2 regions of the Achromobacter sp. GW823-FHT04E03 genome follow, and region 1 is predicted to be linked to the other one. Evidence: predicted binding sites of a transcription regulator. Region 1 holds the regulator's gene; the other holds the start of a gene.
What was found. The regulator NrdR, encoded in region 1, represses ribonucleotide reductase genes. The targets are predictions, from matches to a motif close to CACNANATNTNGTG.

Region 1 (10,177 bases):
CCAGGTACAGCAGCAGTTCATCCACGCAGCCCGCGGCGACCAGCGCGCCGCTCAGGCCCGCGCCGGCTTCGACGTGGACCTCGTTGAACTGTTCCTGCGCCAGCCAGCGCATCATCGCCGGCAGATCGACCCGGCCCGGCGCCTCGCCCGGCAGCAGCACCACGCGGGCGTTCCTGGCCTGCAGGCGCGCGGCCTTGGCGGCATCTTCGCGAGCCGTGAAGATGATGACCTCGGCGCCATCGAACAACCGCGCGTCCTCGGGGATTTCAAAACGGCCGTCCACTACCGCCTTGCGCGGCTGGCGGGGCGTGTCCACGCCTCTGACATTGAGCTGCGGATCGTCTTTCAGCACGGTGCCCATGCCGGTCAGCACCACGCAGGCGCGGGCGCGCCAGCGGTGTCCGTCGGCGCGAGCCTCGGGTCCGGTGATCCATTGCGAGACGCCGTTATGCAGCGCGCTGCGCCCGTCCAGCGAGGCCGCCATCTTCATCCACACCCACGGCAGGCCGCGGCTCATGCGCGAGATGAAACCCGCGTTGATGGCCAGCGCCTCCGCGCGGCAAACGCCCGTGGTCACCGCGATCCCGGCATCGCGCAGACGCGCCAGTCCTTGCCCATTGACCAGCGGATTGGGGTCGCCGATGGCCACCACGACCCGCGCCGGCCGGGCCGCAAGCACAGCGTCCACGCAGGGCGGCGTGCGGCCGAAATGGCTGCAGGGTTCCAGGGTGACGTAAAGCGTGGCGCCTTCCACGGATTCGCCGCGCGCCTGGACGTCGCGCAAGGCGCAGACTTCCGCGTGCGGGCCGCCCGGCGGCTGCGTGGCGCCTTCGCCCAGCACCCGGCCGTCGCGCACGATCACGCAGCCGACCCGGGGGTTGGGCGCGGTGGTGTACATGACGGTCTGCGCCAACGCCAGGGCGCGGCGCATCCAGAAAATGTCGTCGTTGTCGCTGGGAATCATCATGTCCAGGATTGTATGTCCGCCGCAGGGCGGGCAGGCGGTCCGGCAGCGGGTCCACCGGGGCAGCGGCGGCCAATGTCCGTTTTAGGCCGATGGCCGTCTTTCGCCGCACTCGCCGCCACCCCGGATTGCAGTAAAAATAGCTGCACACCCCTAAAATTCGCCCTCCAGGAGCGCGATCCATGAAACAAGCACTGATCGTCATCGACGTACAAGACTCTTTCCGGCAACGTCCGTTTTGGGATGAAGCCGAGTACCCTGCGTTCGTGGAACAGATCCAATCCCTGATCGACGCCGCCCAGGCCCGCGACATTCCGGTGCTGCAGGTGTTCCACACCAGCGTGTCGAACGACCCCGCCAACCCCTTCTCGATGGCCTCCGGCCACGTCAAGGCGCTCAAGGAACTGCGCATCGAGCCCACCGCCGTGTTCCACAAGACCGTGCATTCCTCGCTCTACGCCAAAGACGCGGACGGCGCCAGCCTGCAGGACTGGCTGGTGAAGCACGGCATCGAAGGCATCATCGTCAGCGGCATCCGCACCGAACAGTGCTGCGAAACCACCTCGCGCCACGCCAGCGACGCCGGCTACAAGGTGGTGTTCCCCACGGACGCCACCCTGACCTTTGCCATGCAGAGCCCGTCCGGCCAGCATTACACGCCGGCCGAGATCCGCGACCGGACCGAGCTGGTGCTGCAAGGGCGTTTTGCCCGCATCGCACGCGCGGCCGACGCGCTGGCGGCCTGACACTGGCGGAGGGCCGCATGGTTCCAGTGTATTTCGTGCTGACGCGGGGCGTCGTGCTGCTGGACGTGGCAGGCCCCGCGGAGGCCTTCCGCGTCGCCAACAAGCTGGTTCCCGGGGCCTTCGAACAGCATTTCTGCGGCCCGTCCCGGGAAGTCGAAAGCGGCCTGCCGGGCCTGCACCTGGCTCATATCCAAGCCTTGCCGGCCAGCCTGCCGCCCGAAGCCCTGGTCATCATTTCCGGCGTGGTGGGCAAGCCCACGCGCCTGGACGACCCCGACTCGCGCGCCATCATCGACTGGCTGGCGGCCCGCCATCCGGTGGACGGCTTCACGCTGATGACGGTGTGTGCAGGCGCCCTGTTCGCCGCCGCCGCCGGCCTGACGCGGCAGCGCGACTGCACCACACACCACACTTGCCTGGAACAGCTGGCCAGCATTGACCCGAGCGCGCGGCTGCATGACAACCGCATCTTCGTCGAAGACGGCAAACTGGTCAGCAGCGCCGGCATCACGGCCGGCATCGATTTGGCTCTGCACATGGTGTCGCGCCATTGCGGCCCGCGCGTGGCCAGCGAAACGGCGCGCGACATGGTGGTCTACCAACGGCGCGCCGGCACGGATTCCACGCTGTCGCCCTGGCTGGACCATCGCAGCCACCTGCATCCAGGCGTGCACCGGGTGCAGGACGCGGTCATCCGTGATCCGGCGGCGCCCTGGTCGGCGCAATCGCTGGCGGACCAGGCGCACACCAGCGCGCGCCATCTGACGCGGCTGTTCCGCGAACACGCGGGCTGCACGCCAATGGACTACCTGTATCAGATACGCGTGGCGCTGGCGCGCGACCTGCTGCGCGATACCCGGCTGGACCTGGAGCGCGTGGCCGAAAAGTCGGGATTCGGCTCGGCGCAGCACATGCGCCGCGTCTGGCGCAAGTTCCAGCCGCTGACGCCCAGCCTGGCGCGTACGGCTCCCACCATGCAATGACGGCGCCGCAGCGCCGTCATTTTCCAGCTTCCATGCGGCCAGCCGGCCGCGGATCGGTTGAACCTGAGCCCTGCTAGTCCTTGCGCAGCTTGCCCGGCAACAGCGGCCCTTGCATCTCGCGGATGGCTTCGACGAATTCGCCGATGTCCTCGAAGCTCTTGTAGACCGAAGCGAAGCGCACGTATGCCACCTTGTCGAGCTTGCGCAGTTCGTTCATCACGAGCTCGCCTATGTGTTCGCTGGGCACTTCACGCAGCCCGCTGGCCAGCAGCTGCTCTTCGATGCGCGCGACCGCGGCGTCCACGTCTTCCGTGCTGACGGGACGCTTGCGCAGCGCCAGGCTCAGGCTGGCGCGCAGCTTGCCGGGGTCGTAGTCGCTGCGGCTGCCATTGCGCTTGACGATGGAGGGCATGGCCAGCTCCACCCGTTCATAGGTGGTGAAACGTTTGTCACAGGACAGGCAGCGACGGCGACGGCGTATGGCGTCGCCTTCTTCGGAGACCCGGCTGTCTACGACCTGCGTTTCGGCATTGCCGCAAAATGGACACCGCATGTGTGATCCCTAAAGGCACTGAGGGGGCAATAGTTGAGCATATTGTAACGAGGCGTCCGGCCGCCAGCGCCAATACGGGCTAATCCGCCCCCGTATTTTTTACCAGGCGGCGCCAGCCGCCCGAAAACAAAGGGACGGCGCCTTGCGGGGCCGTCCCTGGTAGACCGCCGCGGCCGGGCCACAGCCCGCCGCAGGGATTGCTCGCTTACTTCTTGCCGTAGACCGGCAGGCGCGAGGTCAGTTCGTTGACCTTTGCACGCACAGCGGCGATGTTGGCTTCGTCGCGCGGATTGTCCAGCACGTCGGCGATCAGGTTGGCGGTCAGCTCGGCTTCGGCTTCGGTGAAGCCGCGCGTGGTCATGGCCGGCGTGCCCAGGCGGATGCCGCTGGTCACGAAGGGCTTTTCCGGGTCGTTCGGGATGGCGTTCTTGTTGACCGTGATGTGGGCCTGGCCCAGCACGGCTTCCGCTTCCTTGCCCGTGATGCCCTTGGAACGCAGGTCCACCAGCATGACGTGGCTTTCGGTGCGGCCGGAGACAATGCGCAGGCCGCGCTTGACCAGCGTGTCGGCCAGCACCTTGGCGTTCTTGACCACTTGCTGCGCGTAGTCCTTGAAGGCAGGTTCCAGCGCTTCCTTGAAGGCCACCGCCTTGCCGGCGATGACGTGCATCAGCGGACCGCCCTGGATGCCGGGGAAGATCGCCGAGTTGATGATCTTCTCGTGCTCGGCCTTCATCATGATGACGCCGCCGCGCGGGCCGCGCAGCGACTTGTGCGTGGTCGAGGTGACGAAGTCGGCGTGCGGCACCGGGTTGGGGTAGGCGCCGCCAGCGACCAGGCCGGCGTAGTGGGCGATGTCGACCATGAACAGCGCGCCGTTTTCACGGGCGATGCGGGCCATGCGTTCGAAGTCGATGTGCAGGGCGTAGGCGGAGGCGCCAGCCACGATCAGCTTGGGCTTGTGCTCCTTGGCCAGTTGCTCGACCTGGTCATAGTTCAGGACTTCGTTTTCGTCCAGGCCGTAGGAGATGAAGTTGTACAGCTTGCCCGAGGCGTTGACCGACGCGCCGTGCGTCAGGTGGCCGCCTTCGGCCAGGCTCATGCCCAGCACGGTGTCGCCCGGCTTCAGGACGGCCATGTACACGCCCTGGTTGGCCTGCGAACCCGAGTTGGGCTGCACGTTGGCGGCTTCGGCGCCGAAGATCTGCTTCAGGCGGTCGATGGCCAGCTGCTCGACCACGTCCACGTATTCGCAACCGCCGTAGTAGCGCTTGCCCGGATAGCCTTCGGCGTACTTGTTGGTGAGCTGCGTGCCCTGGGCTTCCATGACGGCCGGGCTGGCGTAGTTCTCCGAGGCGATCAGCTCGATGTGCTGTTCCTGGCGGACGTCTTCCTTCTGGATGGCGGCCCAAACGTCCGGGTCAGCCTTGGACAAGGTGAGGTTGCGGTCAAACATGACGGGGGGTTCCTGAGGCGGTAAGAGAGGAGAAAACTGCGCCCGGGTGGGTAAACCCGGAGAATGACGGATAGTTTACCCCGTCGGACAGGATCAAATGCTCCCAAAATGCAGGGAACCCGGGCAAAATTCCCGGCATGGGCGCGAAAACCACGCCATCCTCCGCGGCCGGAAAAGCCGTCTCAATCCGACTTGAGAAACTTTCATGCAAAGCGCCACGCTCATAACCTACTCGTTAGTAGCTGCGGTCAGCGTCGTCAGCCCCGGCCCGGCCACCATGCTGGCCATCCGTAACGGCGCGGCGGGTGGATGGCGGGCCGTGCTGCCCTCCACCCTGGGTAATGTCACCGGGCTGTTCCTGCTGTCGGCCGCCGCCATGCTGGGACTGGGCGTGGTGCTGCAATCGTCCGCCATGCTGTTCATGCTGCTCAAGCTGGCCGGCGCGGCGTACCTGCTCTACATCGGCCTGCGGCACCTGCTGGGCCGCTCGAACATTGCGCCGCCCGCAGACGCCGCCGCGCTGGCGCCGCGCAGCGCCGGGCGGCTCTATTCGGAAGCCGCGCTGGTTGCAACGCTGAACCCCAAGCCCATCCTGTTCTTCACGGCGCTGTTTCCTCAGTTCCTGAACGCGGCCGAGCCCTTGCTGCCGCAGTTCTTCATCCTGACGGGCATCTTCACGGGCATGTCGCTGGTGTCGCTGCTGGCCTATGGCGCCTTGGCCCACCGCGCCCGGCGCCTGCTGCGCCAACCCCGCATCGTGACCTGGATCAACCGCCTGGTCGGCGCCATCTTCATCACTTTTGGATTGGCGCTGCTGCGGCTCAAGCGCGCCACGGGCTGAATCTTTTCGGCGATGAAAAAAGGCCGCAGTCGCAAGACTGCGGCCTTTCTGTGGCGCGGCGAATCAGGCCGAGGTGGCGCCGATCTGCTTGGGAGCCAGTTTTGGATTGAGCGTATAGGTGCCGGTCAACGACGCCTGCGCCAACACGTGCTTCTGGATCGCGCGCAGCGCGTCTTCGCCGGTGAACGAACCCTGCAGGTTCAGCGTGGGCACGTCCAGCGCATACAGGGTGAAGACGTAGCGGTGCGGGATGGCGTCGTTCCAGGGCGGGCACGGGCCGTCATAGCCGAAGTAGTCGCCGCTCATGTCGTGATCGTTGGCGAACCATGACGAGTACGAGTTGATGCCCTGGCGCGCATCCATCGGCGCCAGCGGGCCGCCCTTGCCGCGCGGCGTGATGCCGCTGGAGAAGGCGCCTTCCTCGATGTCGCGCAGGTCGGCCGGCAGATCGACCAGCACCCAGTGGAAGAAGTCCACGCGGGGCAGGCTGGCCGGCACCTCGCGGCCTTCCTGGTTGACGTCGTCGGGTTCGGAGGGCACATCGGGATCATGGCAGATCAAGGCAAACGACTGCGTGCCCGCCGGAACTTCGTCCCAGGAGAACTGCGGGTTGAAGTTGTCTGCCAGCGCGACGTGCGATTGCGCATCGATCCTGCCGAAGGCGTAGCGTTCGGGAATCGACTCGTTATCGGAAAAGGACAAACTCGAAAGTTTCATGTCGTGCTCCTTGATGTGCCGCAAAGGCCCCACTGCCCCTGTCTGTACCCTCAGCGTATCAAAACTTCGCAATCATGGGTTCAAGTTAACACGCGCAAATTTGCGCTTGCCCACCTGAACGACGTAAGTCCCCGCCGGCAATTGCAACGATTTGTCTTCCACGCGGTCGCCATTGACGCGCACGCCGCCTTGCTCCACGTTGCGCTGCGCTTCCGAACCGGAGGCCACCAGGCCGGCTTCGCGCAGCAGCTTGAGGATGCCCACCGGCGCGCCGCCGATGTTCACTTCGGGGATGTCGTCGGGGATCGCGCCGTCGCGGAAACGGGCTTCGAACGAGGCCAGCGCCTCATCGGCAGCCTTGGCGGAATGGAAGCGCGCAATGATTTCCTGGGCCAGCATGACCTTGGCGTCGCGCGGGTTGCGGCCGCCATCGATCTCCTGCTTGAGCGCCGCGATCTCTTCCAGAGAGCGGAACGACAGCAGCTCGAAGTAGCGCCACATCAGCGTGTCGGAAATCGACATGAGCTTGCCGAACATCGAATCGGGCGACTCCGAAATGCCGATGTAGTTGCCCTTGGACTTGGACATCTTCTCTACGCCATCCGTCCCGACCAGCAGCGGCATCGTCAAGATGCACTGCGGCTCCTGTCCATACTCTTTTTGCAGCTCGCGCCCGACCAGCAGGTTGAACTTCTGATCGGTGCCCCCCAGCTCCAGATCGGACTTCAGCGCCACCGAGTCATAGCCCTGCATCAGCGGATACAGGAATTCATGGACCGAGATCGGGATGCCGCCCTTGAAGCGCTTGGTGAAGTCCTCGCGCTCCATCATGCGCGCGACCGTGTAGCGCGACGCGAGCTGGATCATGCCGCGCGCGCCCAGCGGATCGCACCACTCGGAGTTGTAGCGGATCTCGGTGCGCGCCGGATCCAGCACCAGGCTGGCCTGGGCGTAATAGGTCTTGGCGTTGGCCTCGATCTGTTCACGCGTGAGCGGCGGGCGCGTGTTGTTGCGGCCGCTGGGATCGCCGATGGTGGAGGTGAAATCGCCGATCAGGAAGATGACGTTGTGGCCCATGTCCTGCAGCTGGCGCATCTTGTTCAGCACCACCGTGTGACCCAGGTGGATGTCCGGCGCGGTCGGATCCAACCCCAATTTGATGCGCAGAGGCACGCCCGTGGCGCGGCTCCTGGCCAGCTTGCGGGCGAATTCGGACTCGACCAGCAACTCATCGCAACCGCGCTTCGCTATACGCAGGTCTGCTTCGACTTCGGGGGTAATCGGGGCTTCTGAGGGTGACATGGCAGGGGGACCAACTCGGCTTCAGCCGATAAAAAGGTGTAAAAAGTGACGAAAACTATCGAAAATTCTAGCCGAATCAGCTAGGATACCGCCCTAATCATACGCAATTGCCATCTATACGCAGTTGTGGTCCGGTTTACACCCCGTTGTTCACAAGATGCGCCCCGCGCCAGCCCTTGCCCCGAAATGTGCGCGCGAGGGCCGTTCGTGTCACGCACCCTGCGAGCTCTAGCCACCTGAGAGGGTATCTTCACGATGAATCGTGGCCTCCACGAAATGGCGAGTAGCATCAAACGCAAAGTTGCTGCCGTGTTTGCGCCCGGCGAGCCCAAGCCCCAGCGCTCGGGACTTTTCCGCCGCACTCTCCTCGTCACCGCAATTGGTCTGTTCGCTGGCGCCGCCGCCCTCGGCATGGTGCAGCAACCCGACCGCACTGAACTCCCCCCTTCGCGCATCATCAGCAGCGTCCTGCCGCTAAGCGCCGAGCAAGTCGAAGTCAGCACTCCCAGTGCCGCTCCCTATATCAGCGAAACCCGGATCCGCGCCGGCGACACGCTGGCCGCGGTGCTGCAACGCCTGGAACTCGACGCGCCCAGCCTGCAGACCTTCCTGACGCACGAAGCCAGCGCCCGCAGCATCTACAAGCTGTACCCGGGCCGCTCGGTGCAGGCCGCGACGGACGAAGCCGGCAACCTGATCTGGCTGCGTTACATCCACACCCCCGGCAACGAGACGGACGGCCAGGTCGTGACGCGCATGCTGCACGTCGCGCCGGCAGGCGACAGCTACAAGGCCGAGGAAATCACCGAAAGCACCGAACGCCAGACCCGCGTCGCCGTGGGCACGATCCGTTCGTCGCTGTTCGGCGCCACCGACGCCGCCGGCATCCCGGACTCGGTCACCATGCAGATGGCCGACATCCTCAGCGCCAAGATCGACTTCTTGCGCGACCTGCGCCAGGGCGACAAATTCCGCGTGGTCTACGAAGTGCGTTCGCACGACGGCCGCTACGCCGGCGCCGGCCGAGTGCTGGCGCTGGAATTCATCAACGGCGACAAGACCTACAACGCCGTCTGGTTCAGCCCCGACGAAAAGAGCGGTTCGTACTACGACTTCGACGGCACAAGCCTGCGCGGCGCGTTCCTGCGTACCGCCCTGAAATTCAGCCGCATCAGCTCCACCTTTGGCATGCGCATGCACCCCATCCACAAGACCTGGACGGGACACAAGGGCGTGGACTACGCGGCGCCTTCCGGCACGCCGATCCACTCCACCGCTGACGGCACGGTGGAATTCTCCGGCTGGCAGAACGGCTACGGCAACGTCGTCATCGTCAAGCACCACGGCAAGTATTCGACGCTGTACGCCCACCAGAGCCGCATCGCCGAAGGCATCACCAAGGGTTCGAAGATCTCGCAAGGCCAGTTGCTGGGCTATGTCGGCGCCACCGGCTGGGCCACCGGCCCGCACCTGCACTATGAATTCCGCGTGGACAACCAGCCGATCGATCCCCTGTCGGTGGACCTGCCGGTCGCCCGCAGCCTGGAACCCGCCGAAGTCCGCGCCTTCAACCAGGCCGTGGCTCCGTACAAGGCGCAGATCCAGCTGCTGACCGAGTTCCAGCAGACCCTGCCCGACGCGCTGACCAACGTGGCCAGCCGCTAAAGCCGGCCTAACGTCCCCGTCAAAGGCGGCCCCGCACTCTCAGTTGCGCGGCCGCTTTTTCTTTTTCGAGGCTCTCGTGAATCCTTCCACAACTAACGCTCAGCTCTATATCGGACTGATGTCAGGCACCAGCGTGGACGGCGTGGACGGCGTGCTGGTGCGCCTGGGCGACGGCGCGGCGCCAGCCGTGCTCGCCAGCGCCAGCCTGCCCATGCCTGCGGACCTGCGGCGCGAACTGCTGGCCCTGAATCAATCCGGCGACGACGAGCTGGCCCGCGCCGCGCTGGCCGCCAACGCCCTCGCCCGCCTGTATGCCCAGGCCGTGGCGGCCCTGTTGCAGCAGGCCGGCGTCGCGGCCGGCGACGTGACCGCCATCGGCGCCCACGGCCAGACGGTCCGGCACCGGCCCGACCTGGGCTACACCGTGCAACTCAATGCCCCCGCCGTGCTGGCGGAACTGGCCGGCATCGACGTGGTGGCGGATTTCCGCAGCCGCGACGTGGCCGCGGGCGGCCAGGGTGCGCCGCTGGTGCCGCCCTTCCACGCTGCCATCTTCGGCGCGCCGCAAGGCCGCGCCGTCCTCAACCTGGGCGGCATCGCCAACGTGACGCTGCTGGAGCCGGGGCATGCGCCCCGCGGCTTCGACACGGGACCCGCCAACGTCCTGCTGGATGGCTGGTGCCAGCGTCACCTGGGCCGGCCTTATGACGCGGATGGCCGCTGGGCCGCGACCGGCCAGGTGCTGGCGCCGCTGCTGGAACAAATGCTGGCCAGCGAACCCTGGTTCGCCCTGCCCCCGCCCAAGTCCACCGGGCGCGACCTGTTCAACATGCAATGGCTGGACGACCGCCTGGCCGCGTTCGACGGCCCCAAGCCTGCGCCGCAAGACGTGCAGGCCACGCTGCAACGCCTGACCGCGCGCACGGTCGCCAATGCCGTCGATGCGGCCG
Region 2 (10,177 bases), on a different contig from region 1:
TTGGTTCGACCAGAACGGCCAGTACGCGGATGCCGAACTCGACCCCGACACGGGCGCCGAACTGGCGGACCACCACGACGCCGAAGGCCGCGCGACGATGGGCGGCACGCATTTCGTGAACTTCCACTACACGCTGCACAACGCCGGCCTGGGGCTGTGGATCGTTGCCTTCGCCAGCATGGCGATGCTGGTCGCGCTGATTTCCGGCGTGGTCACGCACAAGCGCATCTTCAAGGACTTCTTCACCTTCCGCGCCAGGAAGGGCCAACGGTCCTGGCTGGATGCGCACAACGCCGTGGCGGTGCTGACCCTGCCTTTCCAATTCATGATCGCCTACACGGGCATCGTGATTTCGAGCGCGATACTGATGCCCGCCCCCGTCACGGCCACCTACGGCCCGGGTCCCCAGGCCAGCCGCCTTTATCTGGCCGAACTGTCCGGCGAGGAGCGTCCCTCGCGCACGGGTGTGGCGCTGGCCATGCCGGCGCTCGAACCCATCGTGGCCCGCGGCGAACAACTGATCGGGCAGACGGCGCGCGCCATCGTCATCAACAATCCCGAAGATAGCTCCATGCGCATCGGCGTCTACGGCTGGAACGAAGACGCCGACACCTTCCGCAATATCAGCGCCACCACGGGCATGGCGGAGTTCTCCGCCAGCGGCGAACTGCTGCGCCTGCGGCCCGCGGGCGGCGTGCATGGCGGCGCGCCGGCCCTGGCGTTCCAGGTCATGAGCGACCTGCACATGTCCAAGTTCGGCGGACTGGCCGTCAGCTGGCTGTACTTCATCTGCGGCCTGGCGGGCGCGGCCATGATGGGTACCGGCGCGCTGCTATTCATGGTCAAGCGCCGCGCCAAGCATGGCGGAGAATTCGGCAGCGCGACGGCGCGCATGTACCGGCTGATAGAAGGCCTGAACGTGGCCGCGCTGGCCGGGCTGGCGATCGCCTGCATCGGCTACCTCTGGGCCAACCGCCTGCTGCCCGTGGCGCTGGAAAACCGCGCGCTATGGGAGTTGCGCTGCTTCTTCCTGGTGTGGGCGCTGACCCTGGCGCATGCCTGGCTGTGCAGCCCGCGCCGCGCCTGGATCTCGCAACTGGTCCTGCTGTCCGCGCTGTGCCTGCTGCTGCCGGCGCTATCGTTCGTCACATTGGGCGACCATCCGGCAGCGCAGATCGCGCGCGGCGATTGGGAGAGCGCGGGCGTCGAACTGACGTCCGCCGCATTCGGCGTACTATCGGGCTGGGCGGCCCTGCTGTTGTGGCGACGGCCCGCATCCGCGCCCATCCGGCGCAATCCCCGCAGTGACGCAGAGGCGGCCGCATGAACACCAACGACCTGTACGCGATTTCCATGGCGCTGCTGCTGACCTATTCAGGCATGGCCTGCCTGAGCCTGGCCATGCCGCGCCATTACGACCAGGTCTGGGGACGCGATCCCTCCGCCGGCCATACCCGCGTGCTGCGCGGCGCCGGCGTGCTGCTGCTGGCGCTGGCGCTACTGCCCTGCGTGGGACTCTGGGGCAACACCGTAGGCGTAGTGGCCTGGCTGGGCTGGCTGTCGGCCGGCGCGCTGCTCTGGGTCGGCATGCTGTCGTGGGCGCCGCGTCCGGCAGCCCGCACCGCGGCGCTGGCCGTGGCGATATCCCTGGCCGGGGTCGGCATCGGCTTCTGAAGCGCAGGTTTGACGCGCATCAAGCAAGCCTGATATCCAGGCGGTGCCGGGCGGCGTCCGCACCATATGTGGTGGTAGAGTTTTCACACCCTACTACATATGGTGTCAGTCATGCATATCCAGCACATCCTCAAGCGCGACGGCCGGGTCGCGGAGTTCGACCGCGACAAGATCGCCCAAGCCATGGCGGCGGCCGGCAACAGCACGGGAGAACTGGACCTGGCGGGCGCGCAGGCCTTGACCGACACCGTCATCGCCGCACTGGAAGGCAACCCCTGCCCGGGCGTCGAGACCATCCAGAACCGCGTGGAAGAAGCCCTGGTGCAGGCCGGCCATTGGCGCACTGCGCGCGCCTACATCGTGCACCGCGAACAGCACGCCCGGCTGCGCGCGCTGCGCCACACGCTGGTGGACGTGGAAAGCGCGATGGAGGAATACCTGGACCAGCGCGACTGGCGCGTCAACGCCAACGCCAACCAGGGCTACAGCCTGGGCGGCCTGATCCTGAACGTGGCCGGCAAGGTCACCGCCAACTACTGGCTGTCCAACGTATTCGCGCCCGAGGCGGGCCGCGCCCATCGCGAAGGCGACATCCACATCCATGACCTGGACATGCTGAGCGGCTATTGCGCCGGCTGGTCGCTACGCCAATTGCTGACGGAAGGCTTCAACGGCATCCCCGGCAAGGTCGAAGCCACGCCGCCACGCCACATGTCCGCGGCCATCGGCCAGATCGTCAACTTCCTGGGTACGTTGCAAAACGAATGGGCCGGCGCGCAGGCCTTCAGCTCCTTCGACACCTACATGGCGCCCTTCATCCGCCGCGACGCCATGACGTACGCGGACGTGAAGCAGTCCATGCAGGAACTCATCTACAACCTGAACGTGCCCAGCCGCTGGGGCACGCAGACGCCCTTCACCAACCTCACGTTCGACTGGACCTGCCCGCCGGACCTGAAGGACCAGATCCCGTATATCGGCGGCGAGGAAATGCCCTTCTCCTACGGCGACCTGCAGACCGAGATGGACATGATCAACCGCGCCTACATCGAAGTCATGATGGCTGGCGACGCCAAGGGCCGCGTGTTCACTTTCCCCATCCCGACCTACAACATCACGCCCGACTTCGACTGGGACCACCCCAACACCGAGCGCCTATTCGAGATGACAGCGCGCTACGGCCTGCCCTATTTCCAGAACTTCCTGAACTCGGACCTGGAGCCGCACATGGTGCGCTCGATGTGCTGCCGCCTCCAGCTGGACCTGCGCGAACTGCTCAAGCGCGGCAACGGCCTGTTCGGATCGGCCGAGCAGACGGGGTCGGTCGGCGTGGTGACGGTCAATTGCGCGCGCCTGGGCTACATCTGCCGCGGCGACGAAGCACGGCTGATGCAGCGGCTGGACCACCTGCTGGAACTGGGCCGCGACGTGTTGGAAACCAAGCGCAAGGTGGTGCAGCGCTATATCGATCAAGGCCTCTACCCCTATACCCGCCGCTACCTGGGCACCTTGCGCAATCACTTCAGCACGCTGGGCGTGAACGGCATCAACGAGATGGTCCGCAACTTCACGGCCGACGCCGAGGACATCACCACCGCCGCGGGCCATGCCCTGGCCGTGCGCTTGCTGGACCGCGTGCGCGACCGCATGACCGCGTTCCAGGAAGAGACCGGCCACCTGTACAACCTGGAAGCCACGCCCGCCGAAGGCACCACCTACCGCTTCGCCCGCGAAGACAGGAAGCGCTATCCCGCCATCCTGCAGGCGGGCAGCGAGACGCAGCCCTACTACACCAATTCCAGCCAGCTGCCGGTCGGCCACACCGACGATCCTTTCCATGCGCTGGAACTGCAAGAAACGCTGCAGGGCAAGTACACCGGCGGCACCGTGCTGCATCTGTACATGAACGAAGCGGTTTCTTCTTCCGCCGCGTGCAAGCAGCTGGTGCGCCGCGCACTGTCGAACTTCCGGCTGCCCTACATCACGGTCACGCCGACCTTCTCCATCTGCCCCAACCATGGCTATCTGGCGGGGCACCATGAGTTCTGCCCGAAATGCGATGCCGAACTGCTGGCCAAGCAAGCGGCATGCTGCACCCCGGCCTAGGACCTGTAAACGACAGGCCCCGGACCGGACCGCCGGGCAACCGCCCGGCATCCACTCCATAAGGAACCGCCATGCAAACCTTGATCGCTCCCGAAGTCACCACCGCTCCCGCCGCGCAATTGGACGACAGCCAGCGCGTGCGCTGCGAGATCTGGACCCGCGTCATGGGCTACCACCGCCCCGTCACTTCCTTCAACACCGGCAAACAGGGCGAATTCAATGAACGCCGCTTCTTCGTCGAACGCCGCGCCTGAGGGCGCCACGCGAGCCGCCGCGTCAGCCACGGGCTGCGGCCCGGGCACGCGGCGGCTGACGGCGCGCCCGGCCTACCCGGCCGCGCCGCAACCGGTGGCCCAGCCCTTGCCCCGGCATTCGCATGCCGTCGGCGGGCTGGTGCCGTTTTCCACCGTGGACTGGCCCGGGCAACTGGCGGCGGTCGTATTCATTTCGGGCTGCCCCTGGCGCTGCCACTATTGCCATAACGTCGAGCTCCAGACCCGCGCCGCCCGCTACGACTGGCGCGAGGTCCGCGCCTTCCTGGAGACGCGCAAGGGCCTGCTCGACGCCATTGTTTTCTCCGGCGGCGAGCCCTTGAGCGAACCGCGCCTGCCGCAGATGATCCGCGACGTCAGGCGCATGGGCTACCGCGTCGGCATGCATACCGCCGGCATCTATCCGCTACGCCTGGCCGACGTGCTGCGCCATCTGGACTGGATCGGCCTGGACATCAAGGCCGATGCCCAGGGCTATGACGACATCACCGGCCGCCGCGATTCACAGCGCCCCGCGCTGGCCTGCCTGACGCAACTGCTGGCGGCCGACATCGACTTCGAGTGCCGCATCACCTGGCACCCGGACTGGCTGGACGAGACCCGGCTGCTGACCCTGGCCCGCGAGCTGGCGCGTCGCGGCGTGCGCCGCTTTGCCGTGCAAGGCGCGCGCCGCTCGCCCGATGCGCCGCCGGTACGCGCGCTAAGCTCGCCGGCCCTGGCGCTGCTGATGCAATGGTTCGAGGAGTTCGCCTATCGCTGAGCCAGGTGCTGCCGCATGGTGGCCAGAAAACGAGGCGATCCCACCGCGCCCACGTTGCAGCGGGACCACGGCGACACCGCCGTGGGATCCACGCTGAACACGCGCCCCGGCGCCATGGTGACCTTCTCGGGTATCAAATCGGCCGCCAGCTTGAGGGAGTCCTCTACACCCGGAAAGGTCGACCACAGGTACAGCGAACTGGTCGGCCGGGTGTATACCCCGGCGCCGAGCGCGTCCAGCACCTGCAAGGCATGGCCGGTCGCCGCCTCCAGCCGCTGGCGCAGCCTGACCAGATGCCGTTCGTAGTGCCCTTCGCGCAGCATCACGTCCACCATGCGTTCGCAATACTCTGAGCTGCTGACATGCACCAGCGCCTTCAGGTCGGCCAGATCGCTGGCCAGGGCCGCGTTGCATGCGATAAAGCCCACCCGCAGCGCAGCCGAAAAGGACTTTGAAAAACTGCCTATGTAGATCGTGCGTTCCAGCTGATCCAGCGCCGACAGGCGCACGGCCGAGGTGGGCTTGAAATCGGCCAGCGGATCGTTCTCTACCACCGTCAGGTTGTAGCGTTCGGATAGTTGCAGGACCCTGTAGGCCTTGGCGAGCGAGATGTCCGAGCCAGTGGGGTTGTGCGCCAGCGACTGGGTGAAGAACAGGCGCGGCTTTTCGCGTTGCAGCAGCGCTTCCAGTGCAGCCACGTCGGGGCCGTCCGCCAGGCGCGGCACGCCCAGCATGCGCGCGCCGGCCAGCTTCAGTTTGCCGAACAGAGGGTAGTAGCCGGGGTTGTCCACCAGCACGGCGGCGCCCGGCGGCACGAAATAGCGGATCACCAGATCCATGGCTTCGTTCGCCCCATGTGTCAGCACCAATTGCGGCGGCGCCGCGTTGATGCCCACGTCGCCCAGTTTGCGCACCAGGCTCTCGCGTAGCGGCGCATAGCCGAAGCGGCTGCCGTATCGGAACAAGGCGCCCAACCCGGTGCGCACCACCTTCTGGTGATAGCGGTCCATGCGCATGTCCGCCAGCCATTCCACGGGCGGAAAGCCGTCCCCCACGGCCACGGCGTCGGGCTGGGTCTTGAGCTGTTCGCGCATCAGCCACACGATGTCCATGGCGCGGCTCAACTGCCCTGGCTCTTCTTCCGCAGCCTGGCGCGCGAACTTCGTCTCCAGCACGAAAAAGCCCGAGCCCCGCCGCGGTTCCACCAAGCCTTGCGCCACCAGCATTTCAAACGCCACCACCACCGTGTTCTTCGCATAGCGATGCAACTGCGCCAGTTCGCGCAGGGACGGCAGCTTGTCGCCCGGCCGGTAGAGGCCATCGGCAATCTGCTGGCCGATCAACTTGGCCAGGCTTTCGGCGATGGGCGCGGCGCGCTGGGGCCTGCCGCCGGTGTGTGCTGCTTCCACGCGCGTATTCCTGTTGGCTGGACTATCAGAATTGGTGCAGTGCAATGGTACTGTTTGCCAAAACTGTACCTCTCAATAGCGGTACAGTTTACCTAGAATCAGGCCACTTGATTCTTATACGGAGACACCTCATCGTGGCCGATTCACGCCTGCCCAACTTCCGCGCCCTGACCCCCGCGCAACGCCTGACAGCCATCGCCGACGCCGCCGCGCTCACGCCCGCGGAGCGCGCGCTGCTTGCCCAACCGGGCGCGCTTGGTCTGGACCGCGCCGACGGCATGATCGAGAACGTCATCGGTTCGTTCGAGCTGCCGCTGGGCGTAGCCGGCAATTTCCAGGTCAATGGCCGCGACGTGCTGGTGCCCATGGCGGTCGAAGAGCCCTCGGTGGTGGCGGCCGCATCCTACATGGCCAAGCTGGCGCGCGAATGCGGCGGCTTCGAAACCTCCAGTACCCGCCCGCTGATGCGCGCGCAGGTGCAGGTGCTGGGACTGGGCGACCCGCAAGGGGCGCGCCTGGCGTTGCTGCGCGAGCGCGAACGCATCGTCACGCTGGCCAACAGCCGCGACAAGGTGCTGATCGAGCTGGGCGGCGGCTGCCAGGACATCGAGGTCCATGTATTCCCCGACACGCCGCGCGGTCCCATGATCGTGATGCATCTGATCGTGGATGTGCGCGACGCCATGGGCGCCAATACGGTCAATACCATGGCCGAGGCCGTGGCGCCGCTGGTCGAACAAATCACCGGCGGCTCGGTGCGGCTGCGCATCCTGTCCAACCTGGCGGACCTGCGCCTGGCCCGCGCCCGCGTGCGTCTCACGCCGCAAGTCCTGGACACCAAAGAGCGCAGCGGCGCCGAGATCATCGAGGGCGTGCTGGACGCCTACACCTTCGCCGCCGTCGATCCCTACCGCGCCGCCACGCACAACAAGGGCATCATGAACGGCATCGACCCCGTCATCGTTGCCACCGGCAACGATTGGCGCGCGGTCGAAGCCGGCGCCCACGCCTATGCCAGCCGCTCGGGACGCTACACCTCGCTGACGCAATGGGAGAAAGACAATTCGGGCGCGCTGGTCGGCACGATAGAAATGCCGATGCCGGTGGGCCTGGTGGGCGGCGCGACCAAGACGCATCCGCTGGCGCAGGTGGCGCTGAAGATCATGGACCTGCGCTCCGCCCAGGAATTGGGCGAAATCGCCGTGGCTGTGGGCCTGGCGCAGAACCTGGGCGCGCTGCGCGCACTGGCCACCGAAGGCATACAGCGCGGCCATATGGCCTTGCACGCCCGCAACATCGCGCTGGTGGCCGGCGCGACGGGCGCGGAGATCGATGCGGTCGCCAAGCGCATGGCTGCGGAAAAAGACGTCCGCACCGACCGCGCGCTGGCCTTGCTGGAGGAACTGCGCAACCCGCGATGAGTTTGTCCCGCAAGGTCAGGCGGCTTTGCATGCAGCGACAGGCGCCCCTCGCGGGCCCTGGACAACGACAGAGGCGGCGCACGGACTCCCCGGATGCCGCCCGACCACAGAGGAGAGAGACATGAAACCAAGCACCCCGGCGCCCTCCTGGCGCCTGGCGGAAGTCTGGAGCGACACGGTGGACCTGCGCCAGTTGGCCTGGGCCATCGGCCTCGGCATCGTCATCAGCGTGGCGGGCTTCTACGCCGCCAGCCGCTGGCTGCGCGGCATCGTGGCATCACCCGAACTTGCTCACGCCTACGCCATGCTGGCCGGCCTGGCCGGCTGCGTGCTGGCGGGCGTGATCTGCGCCCGGCTGTTTCCGCCCAAGCGCGAAGTCATCGAACACAGCGCCGCCCATGATCCTGCCTGGCGCGCCGAAGTCCTGGCTGAACTGGCCGAGCAACCGGGCGGCCTGGGCTCCCTGGCGGACCTGCCTGAACCCACCAAGCGCGAACTGAAGGAACTGGGTCTGTACGAACTGTTCGCCGAAGCCGCCGCCCAACCCGCGCAACCGCAACCCGCCGCGGCAGCGCAGGCCGGCCCAAGCAAGGAGGCGCTGGCATGAGCGACCCCATCCTGCTTGAACAAATCATGGTGGCCGCCGCGATGGGGCTTTTGGGCGCGGTGGTGTTCGCGGCCATCGGCCTGGTGTCCGGCACCGACGAAACCACCACGCTGGCGCCGCTGACCCTGCTGGTGGTACTGCTGGGCGTGCCGCCCGCTGGCGTATTCACTTTCTTCCTGGCCGGCGCGGTCGCCAAACACATGACGCACGCAGTGCCCACGGCCCTGCTCGGCATCCCGGGCGATACGCTGGCCACGCCGCTGCTGCAGGACGCGAACATGCTGCGCAAGCTGGGCGTGCCGCACATCGCTCTGCGCAAGATGGTGTCCGGCGCCATCGTCGCGGCCTTCGTGGCCGTGCCCCTGGCCGTGCTGTTCGCGGTGCTGCTGGCTCCGTTCGGCGCCGCCATCACCAAGTCCGCGCCCTGGATCTTCCTGGCCGCCGCGGTGCTGATCGCCTATTTCTCGGCCGGACGCTGGGCCGCCGTGGCGCTGCTGGTGCCCTTCGTGGTGGTCATCATCGCGCTGCAAAGCCTCACGGCCAAGTACGGCGTCAAGCTGAGCATCAGTTACTTCCTGGGCATCGCCATCGGCCCGTTGATCGCGGATCTGTTCACGGTGATCTCGCCCCAGGGCCGCTCGCGCATGATGCGCGACAAGGTGCGCACGTTCTCGCTGGCGCCCGACGTCAAGGGCTGGTCGGGCTATTTTCCCAACCCGCTGAAGGTCATGGACCGCACGCAGACGCGCTGGACCCTGGCCACGGCCGCGATCTCCAGCGCCACTTTCGTGTTCAGCCCCGTGGCCATGACCGTGGTGCTGGGGGAACTGGTCGGCTCGCGCATCAAGCATGCCTACCACCGCCTGACGACGGTGCTGAGCGCGCGCAACGGCGTGACCGAGGCCACCTACATCGCCGAGGCGCTGATCCCGCTGATCGCCTTCGGCCTGCCGCTAAGCCCGGTTGCCGCCGGCCCGGCCGCGCCGCTCTTCAACGCGCCGCCGCGCTTCACGGTGGATGCCGCATCGGGCCAGACCCACAACCTGCACAATCTGCTCAACCACTGGGAATTCCTGGGTTACGGCATGCTGGCGGTGCTGCTGGCCGCGGTCGTGTCCTATCCGTTCGCGATGAATTTCGCACGCCGCGCCGCGCTCTTCGTGTCGCGCAAGGTCAGCCATGAAGCCATCATCGCCACCTTCGTCGGCCTGATCATCGTCATCAGCATCTGGGAAGGCCAGTTCCTCGGCCTGCTGGTGATCCTGACCATGGGCTTGATCGGCGGCCTGCTGTCGCGCCTGTTCGGCTTCAATACGGGCGTGCAGTTCATGGGCTATTACACCGCCGTGCTGTCGGTGCCGGCAATCGTCAAGCTGCTAGGCTAATGGCCCCCACGCCGCGCCCCTGCGGGGCTAGCTGCCCCCCGAAGGGGCTGGCCCACCTTGGGGCCCGGCGGTGGGCCTGCGCCTAAGCCGGGCCCTCCATTGTTCGCCGCTTGATCCTGCGCAAGGCGACGCGAACTCCCTTGCTCTAGCCTCTTTCCACTTGAAAAGAGGAAAGACTCATCATGACGTGGTTCAAATCACTCACCCTCGCCGGACGCGAATTGCTGCCCATTGTCCAGGGCGGCATGGGCGTCGGCGTATCCGCCCATCGCCTGGCCGGCGCGGTCGCCAGCCAGAACGCCATGGGCACCATCGCCAGTGTGGATTTGCGCCACCACCATCCCGACCTGCTGGAAAAAACCGAACGCTGCCATGATCGCGACGTCATCGACAGCGCCAACCAGGTCGCGCTGGACCGCGAGGTGCGCGCCGCGCTGGACACCGCGCAAGGCCGCGGCCTGGTGGCCGTGAACGTCATGAAGGCGGTGCGCGACCATCCCGCCCTGGTGCGCCAGGCCTGCGAAAGCGGCGCCCACGCCATCG

Region 2: AC1RHV_RS01955 (ribonucleoside triphosphate reductase) is a predicted target of NrdR. The motif match lies at 1,766-1,779, and genes of this name have one in related genera.

The regions. Positions count from the first base shown of each region.
Region 1 covers NZ_JBXAIJ010000004.1:374,175-384,351, reverse strand. Annotated here, with positions in the region: gene ribD (bifunctional diaminohydroxyphosphoribosylaminopyrimidine deaminase/5-amino-6-(5-phosphoribosylamino)uracil reductase RibD) at 1-967, opposite strand, end outside; gene AC1RHV_RS26890 (cysteine hydrolase family protein) at 1,147-1,710, shown strand; gene AC1RHV_RS26885 (GlxA family transcriptional regulator) at 1,728-2,693, shown strand; gene nrdR (transcriptional regulator NrdR) at 2,767-3,246, opposite strand; gene glyA (serine hydroxymethyltransferase) at 3,452-4,702, opposite strand; gene AC1RHV_RS26870 (LysE family translocator) at 4,908-5,543, shown strand; gene AC1RHV_RS26865 (YbhB/YbcL family Raf kinase inhibitor-like protein) at 5,607-6,260, opposite strand; gene tyrS (tyrosine--tRNA ligase) at 6,333-7,562, opposite strand; gene AC1RHV_RS26855 (M23 family metallopeptidase) at 7,818-9,227, shown strand; gene AC1RHV_RS26850 (anhydro-N-acetylmuramic acid kinase) at 9,304-10,177, shown strand, end outside.
Region 2 covers NZ_JBXAIJ010000001.1:406,929-417,105, reverse strand. Annotated here, with positions in the region: gene AC1RHV_RS01965 (PepSY-associated TM helix domain-containing protein) at 1-1,327, shown strand, start outside; gene AC1RHV_RS01960 (DUF3325 domain-containing protein) at 1,324-1,674, shown strand; gene AC1RHV_RS01955 (ribonucleoside triphosphate reductase) at 1,786-3,780, shown strand; gene nrdD (anaerobic ribonucleoside-triphosphate reductase) at 3,852-4,034, shown strand; gene AC1RHV_RS01945 (anaerobic ribonucleoside-triphosphate reductase activating protein) at 4,000-4,812, shown strand; gene AC1RHV_RS01940 (aminotransferase-like domain-containing protein) at 4,803-6,221, opposite strand; gene AC1RHV_RS01935 (hydroxymethylglutaryl-CoA reductase, degradative) at 6,353-7,642, shown strand; gene AC1RHV_RS01930 (hypothetical protein) at 7,764-8,249, shown strand; gene AC1RHV_RS01925 (tripartite tricarboxylate transporter permease) at 8,246-9,634, shown strand; gene AC1RHV_RS01920 (NAD(P)H-dependent flavin oxidoreductase) at 9,817-10,177, shown strand, end outside.